2 regions of the Pelagibaculum spongiae genome follow, and region 1 is predicted to be linked to the other one. Evidence: predicted binding sites of a transcription regulator. Region 1 holds the regulator's gene; the other holds the start of a gene.
What was found. The regulator FliA, encoded in region 1, starts transcription of late flagellar genes. The targets are predictions, from matches to a motif close to CTAAAGTTNNNNNNNNNNCNGCCGATA.

Region 1 (10,748 bases):
ATCTAACCGCACCGCAAGCGACATACCTTCAATTTGAAAAACCAAACATTGGAAACTTTCTTCTGCTGCAACTTCCGCTTTTGAATCAATTTCTTGAATCTTGTTGCATTTTTCCGTGCCAGTGGTCACTGCTACAACAGATTCAACCTGCTGTTCAATCATTGGCTCAGCAATAGTTTCAATCGCGGCCTGCTCAATAATTTTGTTTTGTTGCAGTTGATGATGGCGGTCAAACTCGACCTCTAATAACGGCTCAATTTCTAAAGCAGGTGAAATCACTGGAATTAATCCATCACCTAATGGTTCTAAATCAGCCAAAGTATGCAGTGATTCGTGAACTACCCCGGCAAACGCATCTTCAAATGCAGTGTCTAATTTGGCCGCAATTTCTCTATCAGGTACCGCTGGCATCAACTCACTGTTGGCTGCAGGCTCATTGACATGCAACAAAGGATATTCTGGCAAGGTGGCCTGTTGTAATGCCCGATCTAGCTGCGTATCTAAAGCGGATTGATGTTTGACATCTAATAACTGGGTTTCTAGTGAAGACAACGCTGGTTTCACAGCAGCCGGGGCAATCACTGACGGATTAGTTTTAGTGCTTGCAGTAACCGCGTCATTCATAGCCATCGGCGTTGCTGACACCTCCGGGAGAGACAGCGGTTGATGCTTCGTATCAGGCTGAGTTTTTTCTAGCGACGGTTCAATTTCCGCAGCATTGGCTAGGAAATCTTCGTCAGCTAACAGCTCATCTAAATAATTTTGTAATACCCGTTCGGCGCGGGCTCTTGCTCGTGTAATCGCCATTAAAGTCCTTCTCTTGCCGACGGAATTGCCTTAGGCAGATCAACTACCTGACGCATTAAACTGCAATAGGCTTGTGTACCGCGTGATGTTGGCGCAAACCAAGCCGCCGATTGACCTGCCAAACTGGCATCACGCAACTGGGTGTCAACCGGAACTGCACCAGCCCATATCAAATTTTGATAACGACTTCGCAACATTCGTAAACTGGTAGTTGAGGCCTTGGTTCGCCGATCAAATAAAGTTGGTACGATACGGAAATCCAATGGTGTTTTTCTGGAGCGAGTGACCATTTCCAGCGTATGCAACATTCTCTCTAAACCTTTAATTGCCAAAAACTCGGTTTGCACCGGAATTAATAGCTGACTACAGGCGGCTAATGCATTCACCATTAAAACACCTAAAATCGGCGGACAATCAAGAAATGCGATGTCATATTCCGACGCTAGCATTTTTAAAGTTTTATCTAGCACTAATCCCATACCGCCGCGACCAACAAATTGTCGATCCAACGTCACCATCGACATCGATGCCGGTAAAATATCCATACCCTCATGGGCTGATGGCCGAACTAATTGCAACAATTCCATTTCGCCCATCGGCTTTTGGAATAAATCGTAAATACTAGGACTTTGGGTTTCGGGGTCTAAACCAAAATAGGCACTTAATGAACCATGCGGATCCAAATCAACCAACAATACTCGCTTGCCATTTCTTCTGGCAATTCCGCCTAAGGTTACTGCACTAGTGGTCTTGCCTACCCCACCCTTTTGATTGGCTATAGCAATCACCTGCATTATCGACTGCCTCCAGATACCGAATTATTTAATACGGCATTTTTACGCCAGCCACGGTCATATTGCTGGCCTTGGGTAATAATCAATAAAACACGGCGATTATCTGCTCGCTCTAATGGGTCGGCATTATCATTTATTGGAAAATATTCACCGTAACCCGTTGCAGATAATCTTTGCGGTAAAACACCGTAATTGGCCAGAGAGCGCACCACTGCTGCTGCACGGGCTGCAGATAACTCCCAATTCGATGGATAAATAAAATTATCTACCGGTCGGTCATCGGTAAAACCTTCAACATGCACTGGATGCATATAAGGCGACAACGCCATACCTAATGAACGAAGCAATGGCTTTACCGAGTTCTGAATGCGGGCACTGGCCGGTTGAAATAAAAGCTGATTTTTTAATTCAATTTCCAATCGATCTTCTTCAAGCGTGACCCGAATTTTTTTGCTGCTTAATTGATCGGCTAACGCCAACTTTAATTCTTCATTAATTTGTTGCAAGCCTACTGGTCGTTTGCCGTCACCAGCTTCAAGATGCCTTTCTGGCTCTGGTTTGCGAATTTCTTTAACTGGAACGGGTATTCCGATTTGAATCGGATCAATTGATAGTTGAACCGTTTCAAATATCTGCCCCAAAGATTCACTCACTGAGCGATATTTTTCCTGTTCAACGGTAGAAATGGCATACATAACAACAAAAAACGCAAACAACAGCGTAATAAAATCGGCATAAGAAATTAACCAACGATCGGTTTTTGCTTCGACTTCGGTTTCTCTCCAGCGAATCATATTGCTCCCACCAAAAAGCCTTTCAGACGGAGCTCGGTAATTCTTGGGTTTTCACCCACTGACAAAGATAAAACGCCTTCCAGTAGCATTTCCCGATAGCAACTTTGATAATCAATTAGCGCTCGAATACGACCAAAAAGTGGTAAAAATATCAAATTAGCGGCAACAATGCCGTAAACTGTGGCGACAAAAGCCAGTGCAATACCGGAACCTAATTGCTCAGGCTGACCCAACCGACCCATTACTTGAATCAAGCCCATCACCGCGCCAATAATGCCAAAGGTTGGGCAATAGCCACCGATACTTTCAAAAAAACGCGATGCACGAATATCAGATGCTCGATGCTGAATAATTTCCAATTCCATAATTTGTCTAATCGATTCAGGATCTACCCCATCGATTAATAAATGCAGCATTTTTTTCAAATAGGGGTTTTTTTCTCGTTCCATGGCATTTTCAAGACTTAGTAAGCCTTCACGCCGGGTTTGAAAACCTAATTGAACTAATCGGGTAATGGTTTTATTAAAATCATCCTGCTTGTTAAACAACGCAGCGCCTAACAACGACAAAGCCCGAGCAACCGATTTACCCGGGGTTTGTAATAACACGGCACCAAAACTGCCTCCCAAAACAATCAACAGTGCCGGGCCGTTTATCAATGCCGATAAACTGCCGCCTTCAAGATATTGTCCATATCCCAAAGCCATCACACCAATGATTAATCCCAGAAGCATCAGGGGGTTCATCTAGCAAAGCTCCTCGATCAGCCTAGGGGCGATTTTTTCTATCGAGAATTGCTGATCTGCTAAACCGGCAGCGGCAACTGCCTGTGGCATACCATAAACCACACAACTGGCTTCATCTTGAGCCCATACCGAAGCACCTTTTTGCTTCAATGCACGACACCCTTCTCGACCATCTGCGCCCATACCGGTTAATACAATTGCATGTACCAGACCGCCAAAGGCACGTGATACCGAACCAAAAGTCAGATCAACACTCGGTTTGTAGGTAAAGCTTGGGTCAGATTCAATCACTCGAATACGCGCCGAACGCTCTGAGCCATCCAATAGCATTTGCATGCCACCTGGTGCTAACAGCGCCTGACCTGGGCGCAAGGTTTCGCCGCCTTGGGCTTCTTTAACTGAAATATTACAAATGCCATCTAACCGCTCAGCAAATGCTTTGGTAAAAGCCGCAGGCATATGTTGAACCAGCAAAATAGGTAGTGGAAAATTGGCCGGCAACGAGGTTAACACTGCTTGCAGCGCCACTGGGCCGCCAGTAGAAGCACCAATTAATAGAATTTTTGGCGCATCATTGCCACGACCAATCGTGTTTTTCACTCTTCCTAAATGAGCTGATACAGCAGAAGCATGGCTGGCCACTGACGGATGAGAGCGAGCCGGTTGACTGGCTGCAGTGACCTGACTAGGGCTAGCAAAACTAGTTTGCGGCTTAGATGTAGTCCGTGCAAAAGCACTTGCCGAAGTTGATCCGCTTGCTGCTCCAGTGGTTAACGGTCGAGCACTAGATCTATCAGGAACGGGGGCAGCTGCTGGTCGAGTCAACCGATAACGGCCGCCTCTGGCTAAAGCCAAAACCCGTGCAACCAAACCTTTACCACCATTGCCAGTGCGGCTCGCCAAATCTTCAAATCGTTTTGGCATAAAGTCAGCCGCACCTGCTTCCATCGCAGTTAATGTTGCAGTAGCGCCTTCATGGGTTAGCGACGATAGCATTAAAACTGGCACCGGCCGTTCAGAGCAAATTGCACGAACTGCTGAAATACCATCCATTTCAGGCATCTCAATATCCATGGTAATAACGTCTGGCTTTAGCTTTCTTGCCATCTCAACAGCTTGGCGACCATTTTCTGCCGCACCAACGACTTCGATGGCCTTGTCGCTTTTAAGTATTTCAACAATTCGTTTTCTAAAAAAAGACGAATCATCAACTGCCAGAACTCTTACTGCCATTTACAAACCCCGTGCTATTTATAGACTTCTTATCATGGCATTACGCCGCGCATACTGTTTAATTAATCCCGGAATATCCAAAATCAATGCAATTCGACCATCACTGGTAATGGTTGCACCGGCCATACCTGGCGTACCGTGCAAATGATTACCCAAAGGTTTAATGACTACTTCTTCCTGTCCCAACAATTGATCAACAACAAAACCAACCCACTGGGTACCGACTGAAACAATCACCACTTGACCTTCTTTTTTATCTTTCTTTTCCCGGCGCTCAACTGGCACCAGCCATTGATCGATATAAAATAAAGGCAAGGTTTGACCACGAACTACTACGGTTAATTGGCCATCTACATTGGAGGTTTTATTTAAATCGAGATGGAAAATTTCTTTAACGCTGCCCAATGGCAAGGCAAAAGGTTGACCACCTAACATCACCATTAATGTCGGCATAATTGCCAAAGTTAATGGCAATTTAATAATAATTTTAGTGCCAGCACCTAGAGTAGAATCGATATCCACCGACCCATTTAATTGGGCAATACGGGTTTTAACCACATCCATTCCCACGCCACGGCCTGAAACATCAGACACTTGCTGGGCAGTAGAAAAGCCGGGTGCAAAAATTAAATTAAAACATTCACGGTTGGTTAATCTGGCGGCAGCTTCGCTATCCATCAACTGCTTTTCAACTGCTTTGAGGCGTAATTTATCTGGATCCATTCCAGCGCCATCGTCACTAATTGACAATTGAATATGATCGCCGGCCTGGGCGGCTTTTAATACCACTTTACCGATGCGTGACTTGCCGTTTTTCTCACGAGTTTCAGGGTCTTCAACACCGTGATCAACTGCATTTCGAACCAAATGAACCAGTGGATCAGCCAAGGCTTCGACCAGGTTTTTATCCAAGTCGGTTTCTTCACCTTCCATGGTCAAGCTGACTTCTTTATTCAGATTTCGAGCCAGATCACGGACCACTCGAGGGAAACGACCAAAGACTTTCTTAATTGGCTGCATGCGGGTTTTCATTACCGCACCCTGCAAATCGCTGGTCACTAAATCAAGATTTTGTACCGCTTTAGACAATTCTTCATCGCCACCGGCTGCACCTAGGGTGGTTAATCGGTTGCGTACCAAAACTAGCTCACCGACCAAGTTCATAATGTCATCTAACCGGCTGGTATCTACCCGAACCGTGACATCGCCCTTGGCTTTTTCAGTTTTCTTAGCTGCTTTTTCTGGTGCAGCAACCGGTGTTGCTAGCGCAGGTTTAGCAGCCGGCTGAGGTGCTTTTGCTACTGGTGCGGCTTGCGCCTTCACCGTATTAATAATTTCTGGAGCAATATTGTCTTGTGCATTCGATGCAACATCATCATTTACATCTGGCGCGACATTGTCTTGCCTGCCCGGCGCGCCGCTACCATGCAATTGGTCAAGCAGTGCTTCAAATTCATCTTCAGTAATTTCATCAGAATCATTGGCCAGTGATAATGGACTAATTACCGGTGCTGGCGGCACTTCGGGTTCAACTGTTTCTGGCACAGCTTCAACTGCTGGCATACCGCCATGTTGGCCAACACCATGTAACTGATCGAGTAACGCTTCGAATTCATCTTCAGTAATATCTTCATCGAGCGTTCGGCCAAATGAAATGGGATCTGCCGCTGGTTGACTAACAACAGGAGCCGCCTCTATTGAACTGGCAACGTGCGGCGCACTTACAGGATCTTGCGGCGCACTGGCTTGGGGGCCGTTCATTTGAGTCATTAACTCAGCAAATTCTTCATCGGAAATATCGGCTGCAGCTTGTGCCTCAGCGTTAGCGATCACTGCCTGCTGATTAACCGGTGCAACCAACTGTTCTTGTTTTCCTTCAGCCCAGGCTTGCAACGCCTGAAGCTGCACAGCATCAGCTGGCGTCGGTGGTTCATCATTGCGGATTTCATCGAACATATCGATCACTGAATCAAGACCTTTTAAAACATGGTCCATTAACCCAGGAGATACTTCGATTTCATGGTTTCTTAATCTGTCGAAGATATTTTCTGCCGCATGACAAACTTCCACTAACGGATCTAACGACAAAAAGCCCGCACCACCTTTTACGGTGTGAAAGCCTCTAAATATCGCATTTAATAAATCACTGTCTTTTGGTGTTTGTTCCAGCGTGACTAATTGCTCTGATAATAGCTCGAGAATTTCTCCAGCTTCTACCAAAAAGTCTTGTAATATCTCTTGATCAACATCCAGCGTCATCCGCCGACTCCCCTGCCCGATTATTACTACTGGCTGACTGAAAAGTTTTTCGCTCTAGTCAAATTAATCGCTAGAAGCCCAAACTAGACAGCAAGTCATCCACATCATCCTGACCGCATAAATCGGCTCTGGCTTCTGGCTCAGCGACTGGAGGCGCAACACTTTCTTCGAATTTTTCAATTGCAGGTGACTGTTCTACTTGCGTAATCGCCGCACCACCTGTCATTCGAATTAGGTTGACCAAATTACCCTGAACTTCTTCGACCAAAGTAATTACTTTACGAATTACTTGGCCAGTCAGGTCCTGATAATCCTGAGCCATTAATACATCGGTCAAATTGGCTTGAACTTTACTACTATCGTTCTTCGCCAGATCAAAAAACTGGTCAATTTTCCCGCAAAGACCACGAAATTCTTCAGCCGACATTTCACGATTCATAAATCGTTTCCATTCGCCTTGAATCATTTCTGCTTGGCTACCCACACCTTCAATCAGTGGTAAAGATTCTTCGACACTGGTTAACGTTCGGTGGGCGGCCTGCTCGGTCATCGCAATCACATATTTCAACCGATCGGTCGCATCAGGAATTTCCTGCTCGGCCAAGGCGGCAATATGATCATCAACCCGGATATTATTTATCGCTTCATGCAAATCACGGGTTAATTTACCCAGCTCCTGAAATAAGTCGCTGGAACGCATTTCGCTTAATTCATCTAAAATGGAGCGCGCTTCATCTAACTTGCCACTTTCCATTAAATCGACCAACTGTTTAGCTTGGTCTAGCCTGTCGGTATCAATAGGCTGGCTCTGGCTAGCGCTAACATTGTTATCGGCACTCATTATTTTGCTAGCTCCTAAGCCTTAGCCCCATCAACACGCTGGAAAATCTTATCGATTTTTTCTTTCAATGTGACAGCGGTAAAAGGTTTAACGACATAGCCGTTAACGCCTGCTTGGGCAGCCATAATGATTTGTTCGCGTTTTGCCTCAGCCGTTACCATTAATACCGGTATATGCTTCAGTCTTTCGTCAGCACGAACTTCCTTTAACAGATCGATACCCTGCATTCCCGGCATATTCCAATCGGTTACCAGAAATTCAATACGGCCTGTTTGCAAAATCGGTAATGCAGTTAAGCCATCATCAGCTTCTTCAATTTTTGTAAAACCAAGATCCCGCAATAGGTTCTTGATGATTCGTCTCATGGTAGAAAAGTCATCTACCACCAGGATGTTCATGTTTTTGTCCAAGACAACCTCCAAAACGGCCGCAGCATCATTTGCAGCCGCCTAACTCCAATCCTGCATCCGTGCTCTGAGTCGCACGACCGCCTGAGAATGTATCTGGCTAACCCGTGACTCACTTACGCCGAGAACCTGACCAATTTCCTTAAGGTTCAGTTCATCGGTGTAATAAAGCGACAACACCAAAGCTTCGCGCTCTGGTAATCGGGAAATTGCTTTTGCCAAATCCCTACGAAAGTTTTCGTCCGTTACGCCGAAATCTGGAGCTACAGTTTCATTTGCCTCGACAAACGGCGCATCCCCGAACTCACTCAGTAGATCGATTGACACCAGCCGACCTGAATCACTGTGCTTAAGCATTTTGTGATACTCATCCAATGAAACATTCATCTGCTTAGCGACATCAACATCCCGAGCTTCAGCGCTGGTTCTTGCCTCAACTTGAGCAATTGCCTGGCTTATATCACGGCCATAACGGTGAACTGAGCGAGGTGCCCAGTCATTGCGGCGCAATTCATCGAGCATTGCCCCGCGAATTCTTATGCCGGCATAGGTTTCAAAGCTGGCCCCTTTACCTGCATCATAATTTTTTGACGCTTCAAGAACGCCAATCATTCCAGCTTGAATCAGGTCATCTAATTGAACTGAATCAGGAAGACGGGCAATTAAATGGTGAGCGATTCTCTTTACCAACCCTGCGCAGCTAATCACTAATGAATCGGCACTGGCAGTGTTTAAGCTATTCGCCGCGTATGCTGCAGCTCCGTTCATAGCGCCTCCTCAGTTATTGATTTCCAGCCAAAAGCTGCTCGAGGAAGAATTCCATATGGCCACTGGCACCGGTCGGTATTGGCCAGTTATCAACCTGCTTAGCTAATTGACCAAAGGCACGAGCAATTTGGCTAGAAGGGTAAGCATCAACCACTGCCTTTTGCTTTCTCACCGCCTGACGCACCTGCATATCAAATGGCACACCACCCATGTACTGAAGTCCAACATCCAGGAAACGATCGGTAACACGCGATAATTTGACAAATAATTCTTGCCCCTGACGCGGGGTCTGAATCATATTGGCGAGAATTCTGAAATGGTCGATACCATGGTCACGCTCTAGCAATTTCATCAATGCGTAAGCATCGGTTATCGATGTCGGCTCATCACACACCACCATCACCACATGCTGACAAGCCCGCAAAAAATTGACTACGGTGTCAGAAATGCCAGCGGCGGTATCAACAATTAAAACATCGGTATCAATGGCTAATTCACTAAAGCCACGAATTAAACCTGCGTGCTCTGAATTAGAAAGCTGAGTCATATGTTGTGTGCCGGAAGATGCCGGAACAATTTTTATGCCGCCAGGGCCATCCAATAAAATATCTCTTAATTCCGCTTCACCGGAAAAAACATGAGATAAATTGGCCTTGGCATGTAAACCCAATAATACATCGACATTCGCCAAGCCAAGGTCGGCATCCATCAGCATGACCCGTCGGCCCATTTTCGCCAGACTGACCGCTAAATTAACCGAAACGTTGGTTTTACCCACGCCGCCTTTGCCGCCGGTAATGCCAATAACTTGAATAGGACGACTACCCATAATTTTTCTCAGACCTTGAGCCTGATCGGCTTGTTGTAAATTACTAGCGGAATGCATTGACTAACTTATCCTTGAATTCATTATTGGCCGCTGAGCGACGATGCAACTTCAGCGCTTGTTCAACCAGTTCTCCAGCGGGTGGTCTTGCAAGATCTTCTGGTACTCGCTGGCCATTAGTCACAGCAAGCAATGGCAGTTGGCTATCAATTAATGCACCAAGACTTTCACCTAGCCCAAGCGCTTCATCGACTTTGCTCAATATGCAACCGTTCAAACCCAGCGCAGAAAATCGCTCTATCGCGTGTTGCTGATAGCCAAGCTGACCAATTGCCGGTAATACCAGATAACGGTTAACTGGTATTCTTGCATGGCCAGGAACTAGCCAGTCAGGAATACCTGAGTTCTGTTCACTAATGCCGGTAGTATCAATAAGTGCCATTTTTTTGCCCTGCATCGAATCAAGGATATGGTGCATCTGTTGGGTATTTTCTGCTTCGACAACGTCTACACCTAAAATGCGACCGTAGGTTCTGAGCTGTTCCCTAGCACCAATTCGATAACTGTCGTTATTAATCAAAACCAAGCTTTTTGGGCCAAATCGCATCACATATCGAGCGGCTAATTTTGCGATGGTGGTGGTTTTTCCTGCACCGGTTGGACCAACCAATGCAATAACCCCCTCTTGCGCCAAAATGTCGTCATCAATGCAAGTTATTTGATCAGTTAATGACCGAACGCCTCGCTCAAATCCGGCGTCTGTGCCCAAGTCGGCAAACTTTATTCCCATTTCTTGGCACAAGCTGTGAGATAAACCAAAGTTGGCAAATTTTTGCTGTAATTTATTGGCAATTTCTGACTGCGGTAGCATTGGCGAAATAGTAGAAGCGGCAGCAGAAGTATTCTGGCCAGCTAACGGATTAACCGAATACAATCCACTAGCCTGATGATGCGCTTGAGTATTTTGCGCCATCTGCTCCATTAATTTTTTCAAATCTTCAATTTGCGCTTCAATCTTACTCATTTCAGTAGTTTCAGCCGGTGCAGAAAAACTATGATTTTGCTGTGACTGATTATTTTGCTGCTGAGGTTGGGTATTTTCTGGTTGACGATCTTGAGCTTGACGACCCTTTGACTGATAGTCAGCCTGAAACGCCTGATCAGAAATCTTCAGCTGATCAGGTTGATGGCGATGACTATCTTCTAAATCAAAATCTGAAGGCCGCTGGCTTTGCGCTTGTTGTTGCACCTGCCGCTGTACTTGAGCGGCAAA
Region 2 (10,748 bases), on a different contig from region 1:
GACGGCAAACCTGGCTATTTTGCCCAAGAATTGTTGGTGTATGGTCGAGCTGACCAGCCATGCTACCAATGTGGCAATGAAGTAAGTACAGTGCGCCTAGGGCAGCGAAATACTTATTTCTGCTCGAAGTGCCAAGTTTAATAAAAACACAGGGTGGGATTAAATATAATGAAGACAAAATTACTGTCAGGCATTCTCTGTCTGATGCCTGTTATTGCTTTTGCAAGTGATCATCAATGGCAGGTAGATTCTGGTATTTCTGGCCATGGTATCCATTTCTCTAATTCCGTAGCTACTATCGATGATGGTGAGAATGCGATAGGTTTTAAGATAGGGCTTGAGAGGAAATTTTCCGATAATTATTCCCTGGGCATAAATTATATGCGAGGGACCAATGCTATTACTCAAGCCTTTAGCGGTTTATTCTGTATTACTTTTAATAACGGCCAAACTTGTGATGAAGTAGATGTTGATACATCACGCATTTCACTGCTTGGAAGTAAAACTTTTCAAATTTGGCGTCGCCTACATATAAAGCCTTCAATAGGCGTTGCTTACCAGGATGTTGAGATGGACATCCGTTATAGCGACGGGTCTTCGGTCAAGGGGATAGGAATCAAAAATCAGTTTGGTGCAGAAGCTAAGCTTGATTTGATGATTAAAGGTGAGCGAATGGGCGTCGGTTGGGAATATGGTTATTTCAAATCTGCTGACATGCGAAGCTCTGGTGGCGCAATAACCTTTAAATACGCATTTTAAAAAAAGGCCGGATTTTACTCCGGTCTTTTTATTTATAAGAACATAATGTATTCCGCAAGGAGGCAGGAAGCCGGTGCGGTTATTTATAAGGACATAATGTATTCCGCAAGGAGGCAGGAAGCCGGTGCGGTTATTTAATAAAATGTTCCCGGTAATATTTTAATTCTGCGATAGATTCACGAATATCATCCATTGCTAAATGGCTTCCCGATTTGTGAAAACCATCCATAATTTCTGGCTTCCAGCGTTTGGCTAATTCTTTTAGCGTGCTGACATCCAAATAACGGTAATGGAAGTAAGCTTCTAATTCGGGCATGTAGCGATATAAAAAACGTCGGTCTTGACCAATGCTGTTACCGCAAATAGGAGAAGTACCGGGTTTTACATGCTGGCGCAAAAACTCAATGGTTTTCGCTTCGGCTTGCGCATCAGAAAAAAGGCTTTGGCGAACCCGTTCGGTTAAACCGGATTTGCCGTGGTGCTCAATGCACCAGTCATTCATATTGCTCAGAATTTCATCGCTTTGATGCACTGCGATAACCGGCCCTTCAGCGATCGTATTCAGATCGGCATCGGTGACAATCGTGGCAATTTCAATAATTCTGTCCTGTTGTGGCTCTAACCCAGTCATCTCTAGGTCGATCCAGATCAGTCGATCATCTGTCATTGGCATATCCAACTTGTGTGCGCTTGAGGCAGTGGTAAGCTTGCGTCCTCACAAGATACTAGCATGAGTAGTGATTCCCCCGGATGAGTAAACGCAAACTGAACCGTCGCCAAACTTGGCGCGCCGAGAAAATCCAGCAAGAACGATTGGATCGGGCAAAAAAACGCGAAGATAAAGTCGATCATGGTTCACTGGGCGATGCGCAATCTGGGCGAGTGATCTCGCACTTTGGTGTTCAGCTAGATGTTGAAGCAGCTGATGGAGAGATTCATCGCTGTCGAATGCGACAAAATTTACCTTCATTAGTCACCGGCGATAACGTGCTCTGGCGTGCTGATGAAGACCACGGTGGTGGCATTATTGAAGCGCTTGAAGAGCGTATTTCGGTGTTGTCTCGGCCAGACCGGCACGGTCAGCTAAAGCTGGTGGCATCTAATATCGACCAAATTATTTTGGTGATTGCTCCGCTGCCTACGCCATCAAACTTGTTGATTGATCGTTACCTCGTTGCTGCTGAAGCGACCGGTATTCCGGTTTGGATTTTGATGAACAAAACCGATTTGCCTGAAGCTGAAGCGTCGATGGAGCAAATATCGATTTATCAAAAAATTGGTTATGAAGTCCACAGCTGTAGCACCCATGTTGAAAATGGGCTCGACCATCTCAAGCAAATGCTGATTGGTAAAAACAGTGTGTTTGTAGGTCAGTCAGGTGTTGGTAAATCGTCATTGGTTAACTCGCTGTTACCGGGTGTTGAAATTCGAGTCAATACCATTTCAACCAACAGCAAACTGGGCCAACATACCACCACCACCGCGCGTTTATATCACATTGAAGAAGGCGGTGAGATCATTGACTCTCCCGGTATTCGTGACTTTGGTATTTGGCATATTGAGCCAGAAGCTGTGCCAGATGGTTATAAAGAATTCGCACCCTTTCTGGGCGCTTGCCGCTTTAGAAACTGCAGTCACCAGCATGAGCCAGGCTGTGCATTATTAGCCGCTTTAGAAGCAGGTGAGATTTCAGCAGAACGATTGAAAAACTGCTTGAGCCTGATGGAAACCTTAAGGGCAGAGAGTTAAACGCCATTTAACATTGATTGGGAGCAGCCGTAGGCGCGACCTGCAACGTTCGGAGCGTTCAACAAATACCGGGCAAACAATAGGTCGGTTCGGAATGCGGGGTGAGTTATTCACCCCGCACGATCAATCAAGCAGGTTTTTTACCGGTCAACTGCTCATAAACTTCTGGATCAGTCGCGCCTTCGGTTCCAATGACCAAAACACGGCTCTCGGCAGATAAACCCAGCTTTTCAGCGAATTCAGGTTGCTGTGCAGCAATTACAGATGCTGCCAAACCTGCCACTGCAGATTCACCAGCTTCAATTTCAGCATCACCTTTATAACCTTCGGCCAATAAACGCATGGTTTCAGGCACGGCATCTTCGCTGACCGTCATATAGTCATCGCCACCAGTGGCCAAAATATCCCACGCCAGAACCGATACTTCACCACAAGCCAGGCCAGCCATTAAGGTTTGAAGGTCGCCTTCAACGGTCACCATTTCACCTTTTTTAGCACTTTCTTGCAGGCAGTTGGCTAGCTCAGGTTCAACAATCACGCAGCGTGGGCGCTTTGCTCCCCATAAATCCCAGAAGTAGCCACACACTGCTGAAGCTAAACCGCCAACACCGCCTTGAACAAAGATATGCGTTGGGATTTCACCTTCCAACTGAGTGACAATTTCATCCAGCATCACGGTGTAGCCTAAAGCGACGTCTTTAGGAATTTCCATGTAGCCTTCATAACTGGTGTCGGAAACAATCACCCGGTCAAATTTCTTGGCTTCGCTATCGGCCATGCGAACCGAATCGTCGTAGTTGCCATCAATGCGAATTACCTCAGCACCGAAAAATTGCATCGCTGCTTTGCGGCCTTCAGATACATCTTTGTGAATGTAAATGATGCAAGCGCAGCCAAACATTTGTGAGCCCCAAGCAACAGAACGGCCATGGTTGCCATCGGTGGCACAGCTGACGGTTAGTTTGCTGAGAATTTCTTTGTGAGCACCATCCAACAGTTCGGAAATACTTGGGCGAGCGCCCAGTTTTTGCTCAAGAATATTTTGTAATTGGCAGGCCACTGCATAAGCGCCGCCCAAGGCTTTGAAGCTTTTTAAACCGAAGCGTTGGGACTCATCTTTATACCAAATCTTACCCAAGCCCGCGTCTTTCGCCATATCAGACAATGTGTGTAAAGGGGTCACTTCATAACGAGGCCAACGACGAATATCGTCAGCGGCCTTTTCGGTTTTGGCAACACTAATAATTTGCTGAAGTGCTTCGCTGTATTCCAGCTCTGCGCCTGCTTTAGGGTTGGCAAAATGGGTGAGTTTTCCGGCTAATTGCAACATATCCTGCTCCACTGAATCTTAAATAAAGATATTGGCTACCAGCAGGTATTTGCCTCGCTGATAGTCAGAAAAATTGGATGAAGTTATCTTATCGATATTCAGTGATGAATTACCGCAGAGACGTGACAGTTAGTGACTAAAGTCATCAAATATTTTTAGAATACGATATTTTTAGTAAGTTAAATGAGAAATAGCGATTTATTGCGGTGGGTAAATTCTATTCAATCAACAGAAAATAATTGTTTGCCCGCGTAGGTTGCACGGAGCAGCCGTAGGCGCGACCTGCAACTTTCGGGGCGTGCCATAAATACCGGGTGTTCAACAAATACCGGGCAAACAATAGGTCGGTTGCTGCTCGATAAATTCGAACATTAACCGTTGGAATCAATTGCACCATGGACACCAAAAATGTTCCCGACATTTTTCGGCATTCTCACCATCCGTGGCGGTCAAGTTGCAGGTCGCCTTTAGCTCCGTGCAACCTACGGGGTGTGCGTTCAACAAACGCCGGACGAACGATAGGTCGGTTGGCAATTACCCCAAATCATTAAACACCAATCCCTTTTCGCTATCGCCGTGCTGCATATCTTTTAGCTTTTCTGCTAACTCAATCATTTCTTCAGATGGGATTTGTCGGATTAACTCACCGGTTTCTTTATCGGTCACTTTGATAATCGTGCGGCCGGTATCCTGGTGGGTTTTAAAGCTTAATGCAGGTTTTTGCTGGCTGAAATATTGATCGGCTTTTTCCACCGCCTGATCGAGGATTTTTGGATCAATTTCAGCCGGTTTTTTATCGGCGACTTCAACTTTTTTGATCGCTTCAACCGGCTCGGTTTTTTCAACAGGGGCACTTTGTGGCGTGGCAATTTTTACTGCCACTGAAGCCGTACTATGCAATGACGAAGACAGATCTGAAACACCCGCGACAGAAGCCATTTTTACACCTCAAAAAAACCAAAAAGCGTTTATGAATTTGTTCTTTTAAAACGACCAAAGCCGGAACCCTTTCGGGTCCCGGCCTGGTTGGCAGATCTGGTCTTGTTGGCGATTTAGCCCAAGGCCAAATCTGCTATTTTATAACCCGGCCGATTAACCCAGCAGTGATAAAACACTCTGAGTAGATTGGTTCGCCTGGGCCAGCATGGAAGTACCAGCCTGCTGCAGTACCTGTGTACGGCTCAAGTTGGAAGATTCCTTAGCAAAGTCAGCATCTTTAATTCGGCTGTTGGCGGCCGATAAATTTTGCTGAACGTTAGCGTTGTTATTAATGGTGCTGTTCAAACGGTTTTGCTTGGCACCGAGGTCGGCACGTGCTTCTGAGATTTTGCCCAGTGCCGCATCGATACGGTCAATCGCATCGTTTGAGCCAGATACTGAAGTCACATCAAGACCGCTTTGTACTTGGGTATCGTCACCACCTTGTTCATTTAGACCAAAAGCTTTTAACCCATCTTCAGAACCTTTGATGGTAATGTCTTCGCCTTTAGTTGAGGTGAGCTGTATTGAACCCAGCGCTGATTTTGTCTCTGCTGCCAAGTCGTCTATGCCAGCAGCAGTGCCGGTAACATTGGCATTCATTGCAGAGCCAATGTCACCATCTTTCAGGGTGATTTCTTTACCAGTATCTTGAGCAGTAAGCACAACGCTGTTGCCATCGAGTGTCGCTGTAACGCCCAGACCTTCAGTACCATTGATATCTTCAATCAACTGCTCAGCGTTGGCTTTTCTAATTGCATTGTTAGAAGCATCGGTAGCAACGGTTGAAGTTTGATAATTATTACTTAATGCGACTTCCTTGCCATTGATTTCAAATTTCTTACCATTTATATTGGTTTTGTCTTGGACTGCCGCTCCCAGATCCAGCTTTGCTTCAGAGCGGAAATCGGCTGTCACATCGGAATCAGAACTTGCAGAGTTAATTGCAGAAACTTTTGCAGCCAGAGAACCATTTACAGAGCTGCCAATAGAAGCACCATTAATGGTTAACGTTTCACCGCCAGTAACGCCGTCTTTTTTTGCAGTAAATGTATTAGCATCGACAGTTGAACCTTCCAGCTTATCTGCACCGTTCGATACGTTAAAACCAAGTGCTTGAACGTCTGCATTAGTACCACTTTTACCTGTGGTCATTTTAATGTCAGAGCCATCTTGGCTAGTTAGTGAGACATAACCGTGATTTGTTTTTTCTGTTAAACCTGAACCGGCAACACCACCACCAATTTTAATGTCGTCACCATTATCATTACTCAGAACCAGCTCACCATCATCCGACAGACTTGCCTTAACTCCAGCAACCTTTTCATTGATGTTAGTTACTAATTCTTCTTTGCTATCTGAATTAATGGTAACTTCATTATTACCACCAACTTTAATGGTTAGCCCTCGAACGACACCTGATGCATCCTTATCACCTTTTACTGTGTTATAAGCATCAGCTGTGACACCAGTTTCGGCAGACTTGGAGTTAACATCAGCAGCAACCTGTTTAGCAGTTACACCTTGGGTTGCATCGGTTCCATCCGGATTCTTTGAAATATCTGCAATTGGGCCTAAGGCAACGCCATTCAGATTGACATCACCAGCGCCAATTTCACCACCGCCAACTCGACCTGAGTTTAAATCACCCTTGGCATCGGTGTTGGTTAAGCCCAGCGCTTTAGAGCTCACATCTTTCAGCTCGATATCGATGGTTTGGCCAGAGTTTGCACCGATCTGAAAGCTCTTGGTTTGTTCGCTGTTGAGCAATTTGGCACCGTTAAATTCGGTGTTTTCAGAGATGCGGTCCAGCTCTTCGGTCATCTGATCCATTTCTTGCTGGATAAAACCGCGTTCTTCAGAGCTGTTGGAATCGTTCGCTGATTGCAGTCCGAGTTCACGCATACGCTGCAAGATGCTGGTCATTTCCTGCATCGAACCTTCAGCAGTTTGCGCTACAGAAATACCGTCGTTAGCGTTACGGTTAGCTTGCTCCAGGCCACGAACCTGTGAGTCAAACTTGGTAGAAATCGCCAGGCCAGCTGCGTCGTCTTTTGCGCTGTTAATACGCAAACCAGATGACAAACGCTCCATAGAAGTCTGCTGGGATTTTTGGGACATGTTCAACTGACGTTGTGCGTTCAGTGAGCCTACGTTGGTATTAATTACCTGTGCCATTTTTTCTTCCTCCGATGGTTCCGGAGGACCTGGCTCCGGGAAAATCACAATCACAAGTGGTTCATTCCTGTTAACGGCCAAGGGGGTAAAAGCTTTAGGATTTTTTTGAGTTTTTTTGTGAGGAAATGAAGAAAAGAAGATGATTGTTTGCCCGACATATTGTTTGTCGAACGTTTATCAAAAGCTCCGAAAGAATGAAGAAAGGTGATTGTTTGCCCGCGTAGGTTGCACGGAGCAGCCGTAGGCGCGACCTGCAACTTGACCATGGTGCAACAAACGCCAACGGTTGATATGTCCACCGTAATGCCGAGCCGATCTATTGTTTGCCGGGCGTTTATCGCCAGCCCCGAAAGTTGCAGGTCTCGCCTAGCGCTCCGTGCAATCTACGTGCCCAACAATTAAATGTGGAGTTAACGCGGTTCAAACACGGTGATTTTCTCTGGCTTTATCAATAGCGCTTCAATCAATGCCAGTTGTTCTTGCCGTTGTTTGGAGTCGGCCCAGTCTTGCCAATTTTTGCGTGATGACCATTTAGACATCACGATCCAATGGCCAGGGTCATCCATATCTTGGAATGATTCGGCAGAAAGGTAGCCGGGTTTGTTAACAATCTGCTGACGAATTTCAACGAGCTGTTGGCGCAGTGGTTCAACTAAAGTGGGATCTACCCAGCGTTCAATAATTACCCGGATCATGTTTGTACCTCTTCTTGTAAATTATTACTCGATTGATGTTGCTAGCCCGCGCGTCATTCTCGCCAGAAGCACCCGCGAGGTTAATTTGGGGCACCGGTCATTCCCGCCATCCCTATACGGGATGACGATACCCAGCAAATAACTCCGCAGTTTGCTGCAACCTACAAACCTAAGCAGCTTTTCCTGCATCCAAATGCTGCTGAAAAATTGCAATAAAGGTTTCTGGCTCGGGCCGAACGCGGTAGTTATCGGTCAGATCAGCGAAGATCACTTTGCCGGTTGCATCGGTCATTACCACCGTTGGCATTGCGGTATCGGCGCGGTGGCCCTGCAGCAGAAACACCGCTGGTGTGCCGCCTTCATCGACCAGCCCAAGCGTTTGAGCAGCTTGGTTATTGTTATCAATCAGCCAGTCGAAATCTACTTTGAATTTTTCCGACAGCACTTTGGTATGGTTAGCCGGTTGTGAGCTGATCATGGCCACTCGAATCCCCATGGATTCAAGTTGCTGATAAGCTTTGGCGACTTCTTTTATTTGCGCCATACACAACGGGCACCAGTTACCACGATAGAAAATCATCAAGCTGGGCTTATTGGCAAGCTGTAAACTGGTGACTTTATTGCCATCAGCATCGGTCAGTTCAAACCAAGGTAAGGTTTCACCAACAGAAATGACATCTGGGCGAGGGCGCATTAGCTGTGAATACCAATAAATATATAAATAACCGGATATATTTATCGCTGCAGCGGCAAAAGCTATCGTCCAGTCAGGGTAAATTGCCACCGGAATGGTTAATAATACTGAGGCGGTTTGTAGGGGTTTTAGCTGGCTATCGGTTCGAGCGCGAGGCGTGAGATAAAGCGAAAGGAAAAAACCTATCGGCAGTGCGGCGATGGCGGCAAGGGCCATTGCAGCAAAAAGACTGCTGCTGGTGTCAGCGATTTTCCAGCCTGCTAGTAATAAACCGGTAAAAGCGAGTGATATATATAAAGGAATGAATAATGTCTTGAGGTGTTTCATTGTGTTTTATTATTGTTATTGGTGAAATTGTTTTGACTCTCTCATTGATTGGCAGTTCCGGCAATCAAAAATTGTGGTGAATAGACCCCGAAGGAAACAATATGCGGCTGCGTTCTCTAATACTGGTTATCTGCGTTTTGCTGGTGACCGGTTGTGGTGGAAACTATCGACCGAGTAACCCGAATAATCTGTGTACGATTTTTGAAGAAAATGAAGACTGGTACGCCGCGGCGCTGGATAGCCAGAAAAAATGGGGTCAGCCGTTACAAATTCCGATGGCGATTATCAAGCAAGAGTCGAGCTTTCGTGGCGATGCTTTGCCACCGAAAGATTACTTGCTGGGCTTTATTCCATGGGGCCGGGTTAGCTCTGCCTATGGTTTTGCACAGGTTAAAAGTGCCGCATGGTCAGACTATCTGAAAGAAACTGGTAACTGGGGTGCCGATCGCGATGACTTTGATGATGCAATGGATTTTGTCGGCTGGTATATGAACAAAACTCACAAAATAAACGGTGTTTCAAAGTGGGACGCTTATGGTCAATACCTGAACTATCACGAAGGTTGGGGTGGCTATAAGAACAAAAGCTATCGTAAAAAACCTTGGCTGGTGAAGGTGGCCAAGAAGGTAAAAAGACAAGCCAGCACTTACGGTGCTCAGTATCGTAAATGTAAGGATGACTTGAACCAAGGCTTTTGGAACTGGTTGTTTTAATGCAGATTAGGTAAATGGCTATGCAGCTATTTTCCAGTTAGAAAATGAGACATTTTGCGGCAAATTACCACGAATAATGTGTTACGGCTCGAATCAATTGAGCCGTAGCAATATCAAACCCAAAAATAACAAACCAATCATTAGACGAATAAAAACAACTTGTTATCCGCTTTGTTTTGCTTAGCTTTCTTTGTGATCCTCCCCCCGACTTTTTTTATCCATTCGTGCCAGACTGCTTTCACTGGGGTTTCTTGTGGTGGCGATTTGTTTATGATTGGAGTTACTTGGATGAGCAATAACACGGACATCAGCAGGTTATGAAGTTGAAAAGTCTCGGGGCGATTCTTTTACTGTCGACAGCATCTTTTGCCACTACAGCACAAACATGCTGGAGCGAACGATCACTTTGTAATGACAAGCAAGTGATTGAAGCAGGTGAAGTGCTATTGGAGCAGCATAAAGCTGAGCTGGTTAATCTCATGGATAGTAATAGCCAACTGCGTAGCCGTCTTGAAAATTTAGAGAGTCGAATCGCTAATTTGACCTCACCAATCAAGGTGATTTTAGGCGAAGACCAGCCAGATGGTTCGGTTGGGTTGTCTCTGGTTCTTGAAGGTCGAATGGACTCTAATTGCCAAAGCCCCGGTGTGCTTTGCCAAAATAAAGATCGTATCAAGCCCGAATTGGTTTTTGACTGCAAAGACGGCAAAACGGATACCTTTCTTAGAAGCATGGTGGGTGATGGGTTTACGACAGAATTCATTATTGATGGTCAGCTAACGCAAGTTCAAGGTTTGGTCAGTTGGACGCATAATCGTTGGCGGAAACTAGTGGTCAGTAAGCCTCAGGAGCTACTGGTATCTACTCTGAGTGCTCGTGAGTTAAAGATTCGCATCAGTAATTCAGAGCCGGGTAAGGATTTTTCAGAGTTCCCAGCAGACATTATTTTTGATCTGCAATATTTGATTAATGAAGCGCCATTGATTAGCAACCATTGCATCAAATAGTTAACCATATTATTCAAAAAACACCTGTACAGCCTTCTTTGGCAGCACAGGTGTTACTCAAATTAAAATCGAAATTTCGTATAAAGCTGCAATCTGCGTTTTGGCAACTCAGCCTGAGTGGTTATTTGATCAAAGTCTTTATAGATAACCTCGGTTATCATTGCTGCAGAACAGACTTTTGATAAACCATGATGATTAACGTTACGACCCCCGCCTTATTATTCCCGGCTATTTCGCTGCTGTTGCTGGCGTACACCAATCGATTTTTGACGATTGCCAACTTGTTGCGCAGTTTGAAAGACAAATATACCGACACTC

Region 2: the regulator FliA is predicted to act here: its motif matches at 7,066-7,092, upstream of DC094_RS22750 (flagellin N-terminal helical domain-containing protein).

The regions. Positions count from the first base shown of each region.
Region 1 covers NZ_QDDL01000007.1:46,063-56,810, forward strand. The annotation lists gene DC094_RS15545 (chemotaxis protein CheW) at 1-807, opposite strand, end outside; gene DC094_RS15550 (ParA family protein) at 807-1,601, opposite strand; gene DC094_RS15555 (flagellar motor protein MotB) at 1,601-2,395, opposite strand; gene DC094_RS15560 (flagellar motor protein) at 2,392-3,141, opposite strand; gene DC094_RS15565 (protein-glutamate methylesterase/protein-glutamine glutaminase) at 3,142-4,374, opposite strand; gene DC094_RS15570 (chemotaxis protein CheA) at 4,393-6,633, opposite strand; gene DC094_RS15575 (protein phosphatase CheZ) at 6,704-7,474, opposite strand; gene DC094_RS15580 (chemotaxis response regulator CheY) at 7,489-7,872, opposite strand; gene DC094_RS15585 (RNA polymerase sigma factor FliA) at 7,924-8,649, opposite strand; gene DC094_RS15590 (MinD/ParA family protein) at 8,663-9,535, opposite strand; gene DC094_RS15595 (AAA family ATPase) at 9,522-10,748, opposite strand, start outside.
Region 2 covers NZ_QDDL01000002.1:415,198-425,945, reverse strand. The annotation lists gene mutM (bifunctional DNA-formamidopyrimidine glycosylase/DNA-(apurinic or apyrimidinic site) lyase) at 1-141, shown strand, start outside; gene DC094_RS07850 (hypothetical protein) at 169-759, shown strand; gene orn (oligoribonuclease) at 890-1,426, opposite strand; gene rsgA (small ribosomal subunit biogenesis GTPase RsgA) at 1,510-2,508, shown strand; gene DC094_RS07835 (diaminopropionate ammonia-lyase) at 2,636-3,838, opposite strand; gene DC094_RS07825 (flagellar protein FlaG) at 4,373-4,777, opposite strand; gene DC094_RS22750 (flagellin N-terminal helical domain-containing protein) at 4,931-6,994, opposite strand; gene DC094_RS07810 (antibiotic biosynthesis monooxygenase family protein) at 7,405-7,689, opposite strand; gene DC094_RS07805 (peroxiredoxin family protein) at 7,859-8,710, opposite strand; gene DC094_RS07800 (transglycosylase SLT domain-containing protein) at 8,812-9,423, shown strand; gene DC094_RS07795 (hypothetical protein) at 9,741-10,430, shown strand; gene DC094_RS07785 (DUF2721 domain-containing protein) at 10,619-10,748, shown strand, end outside.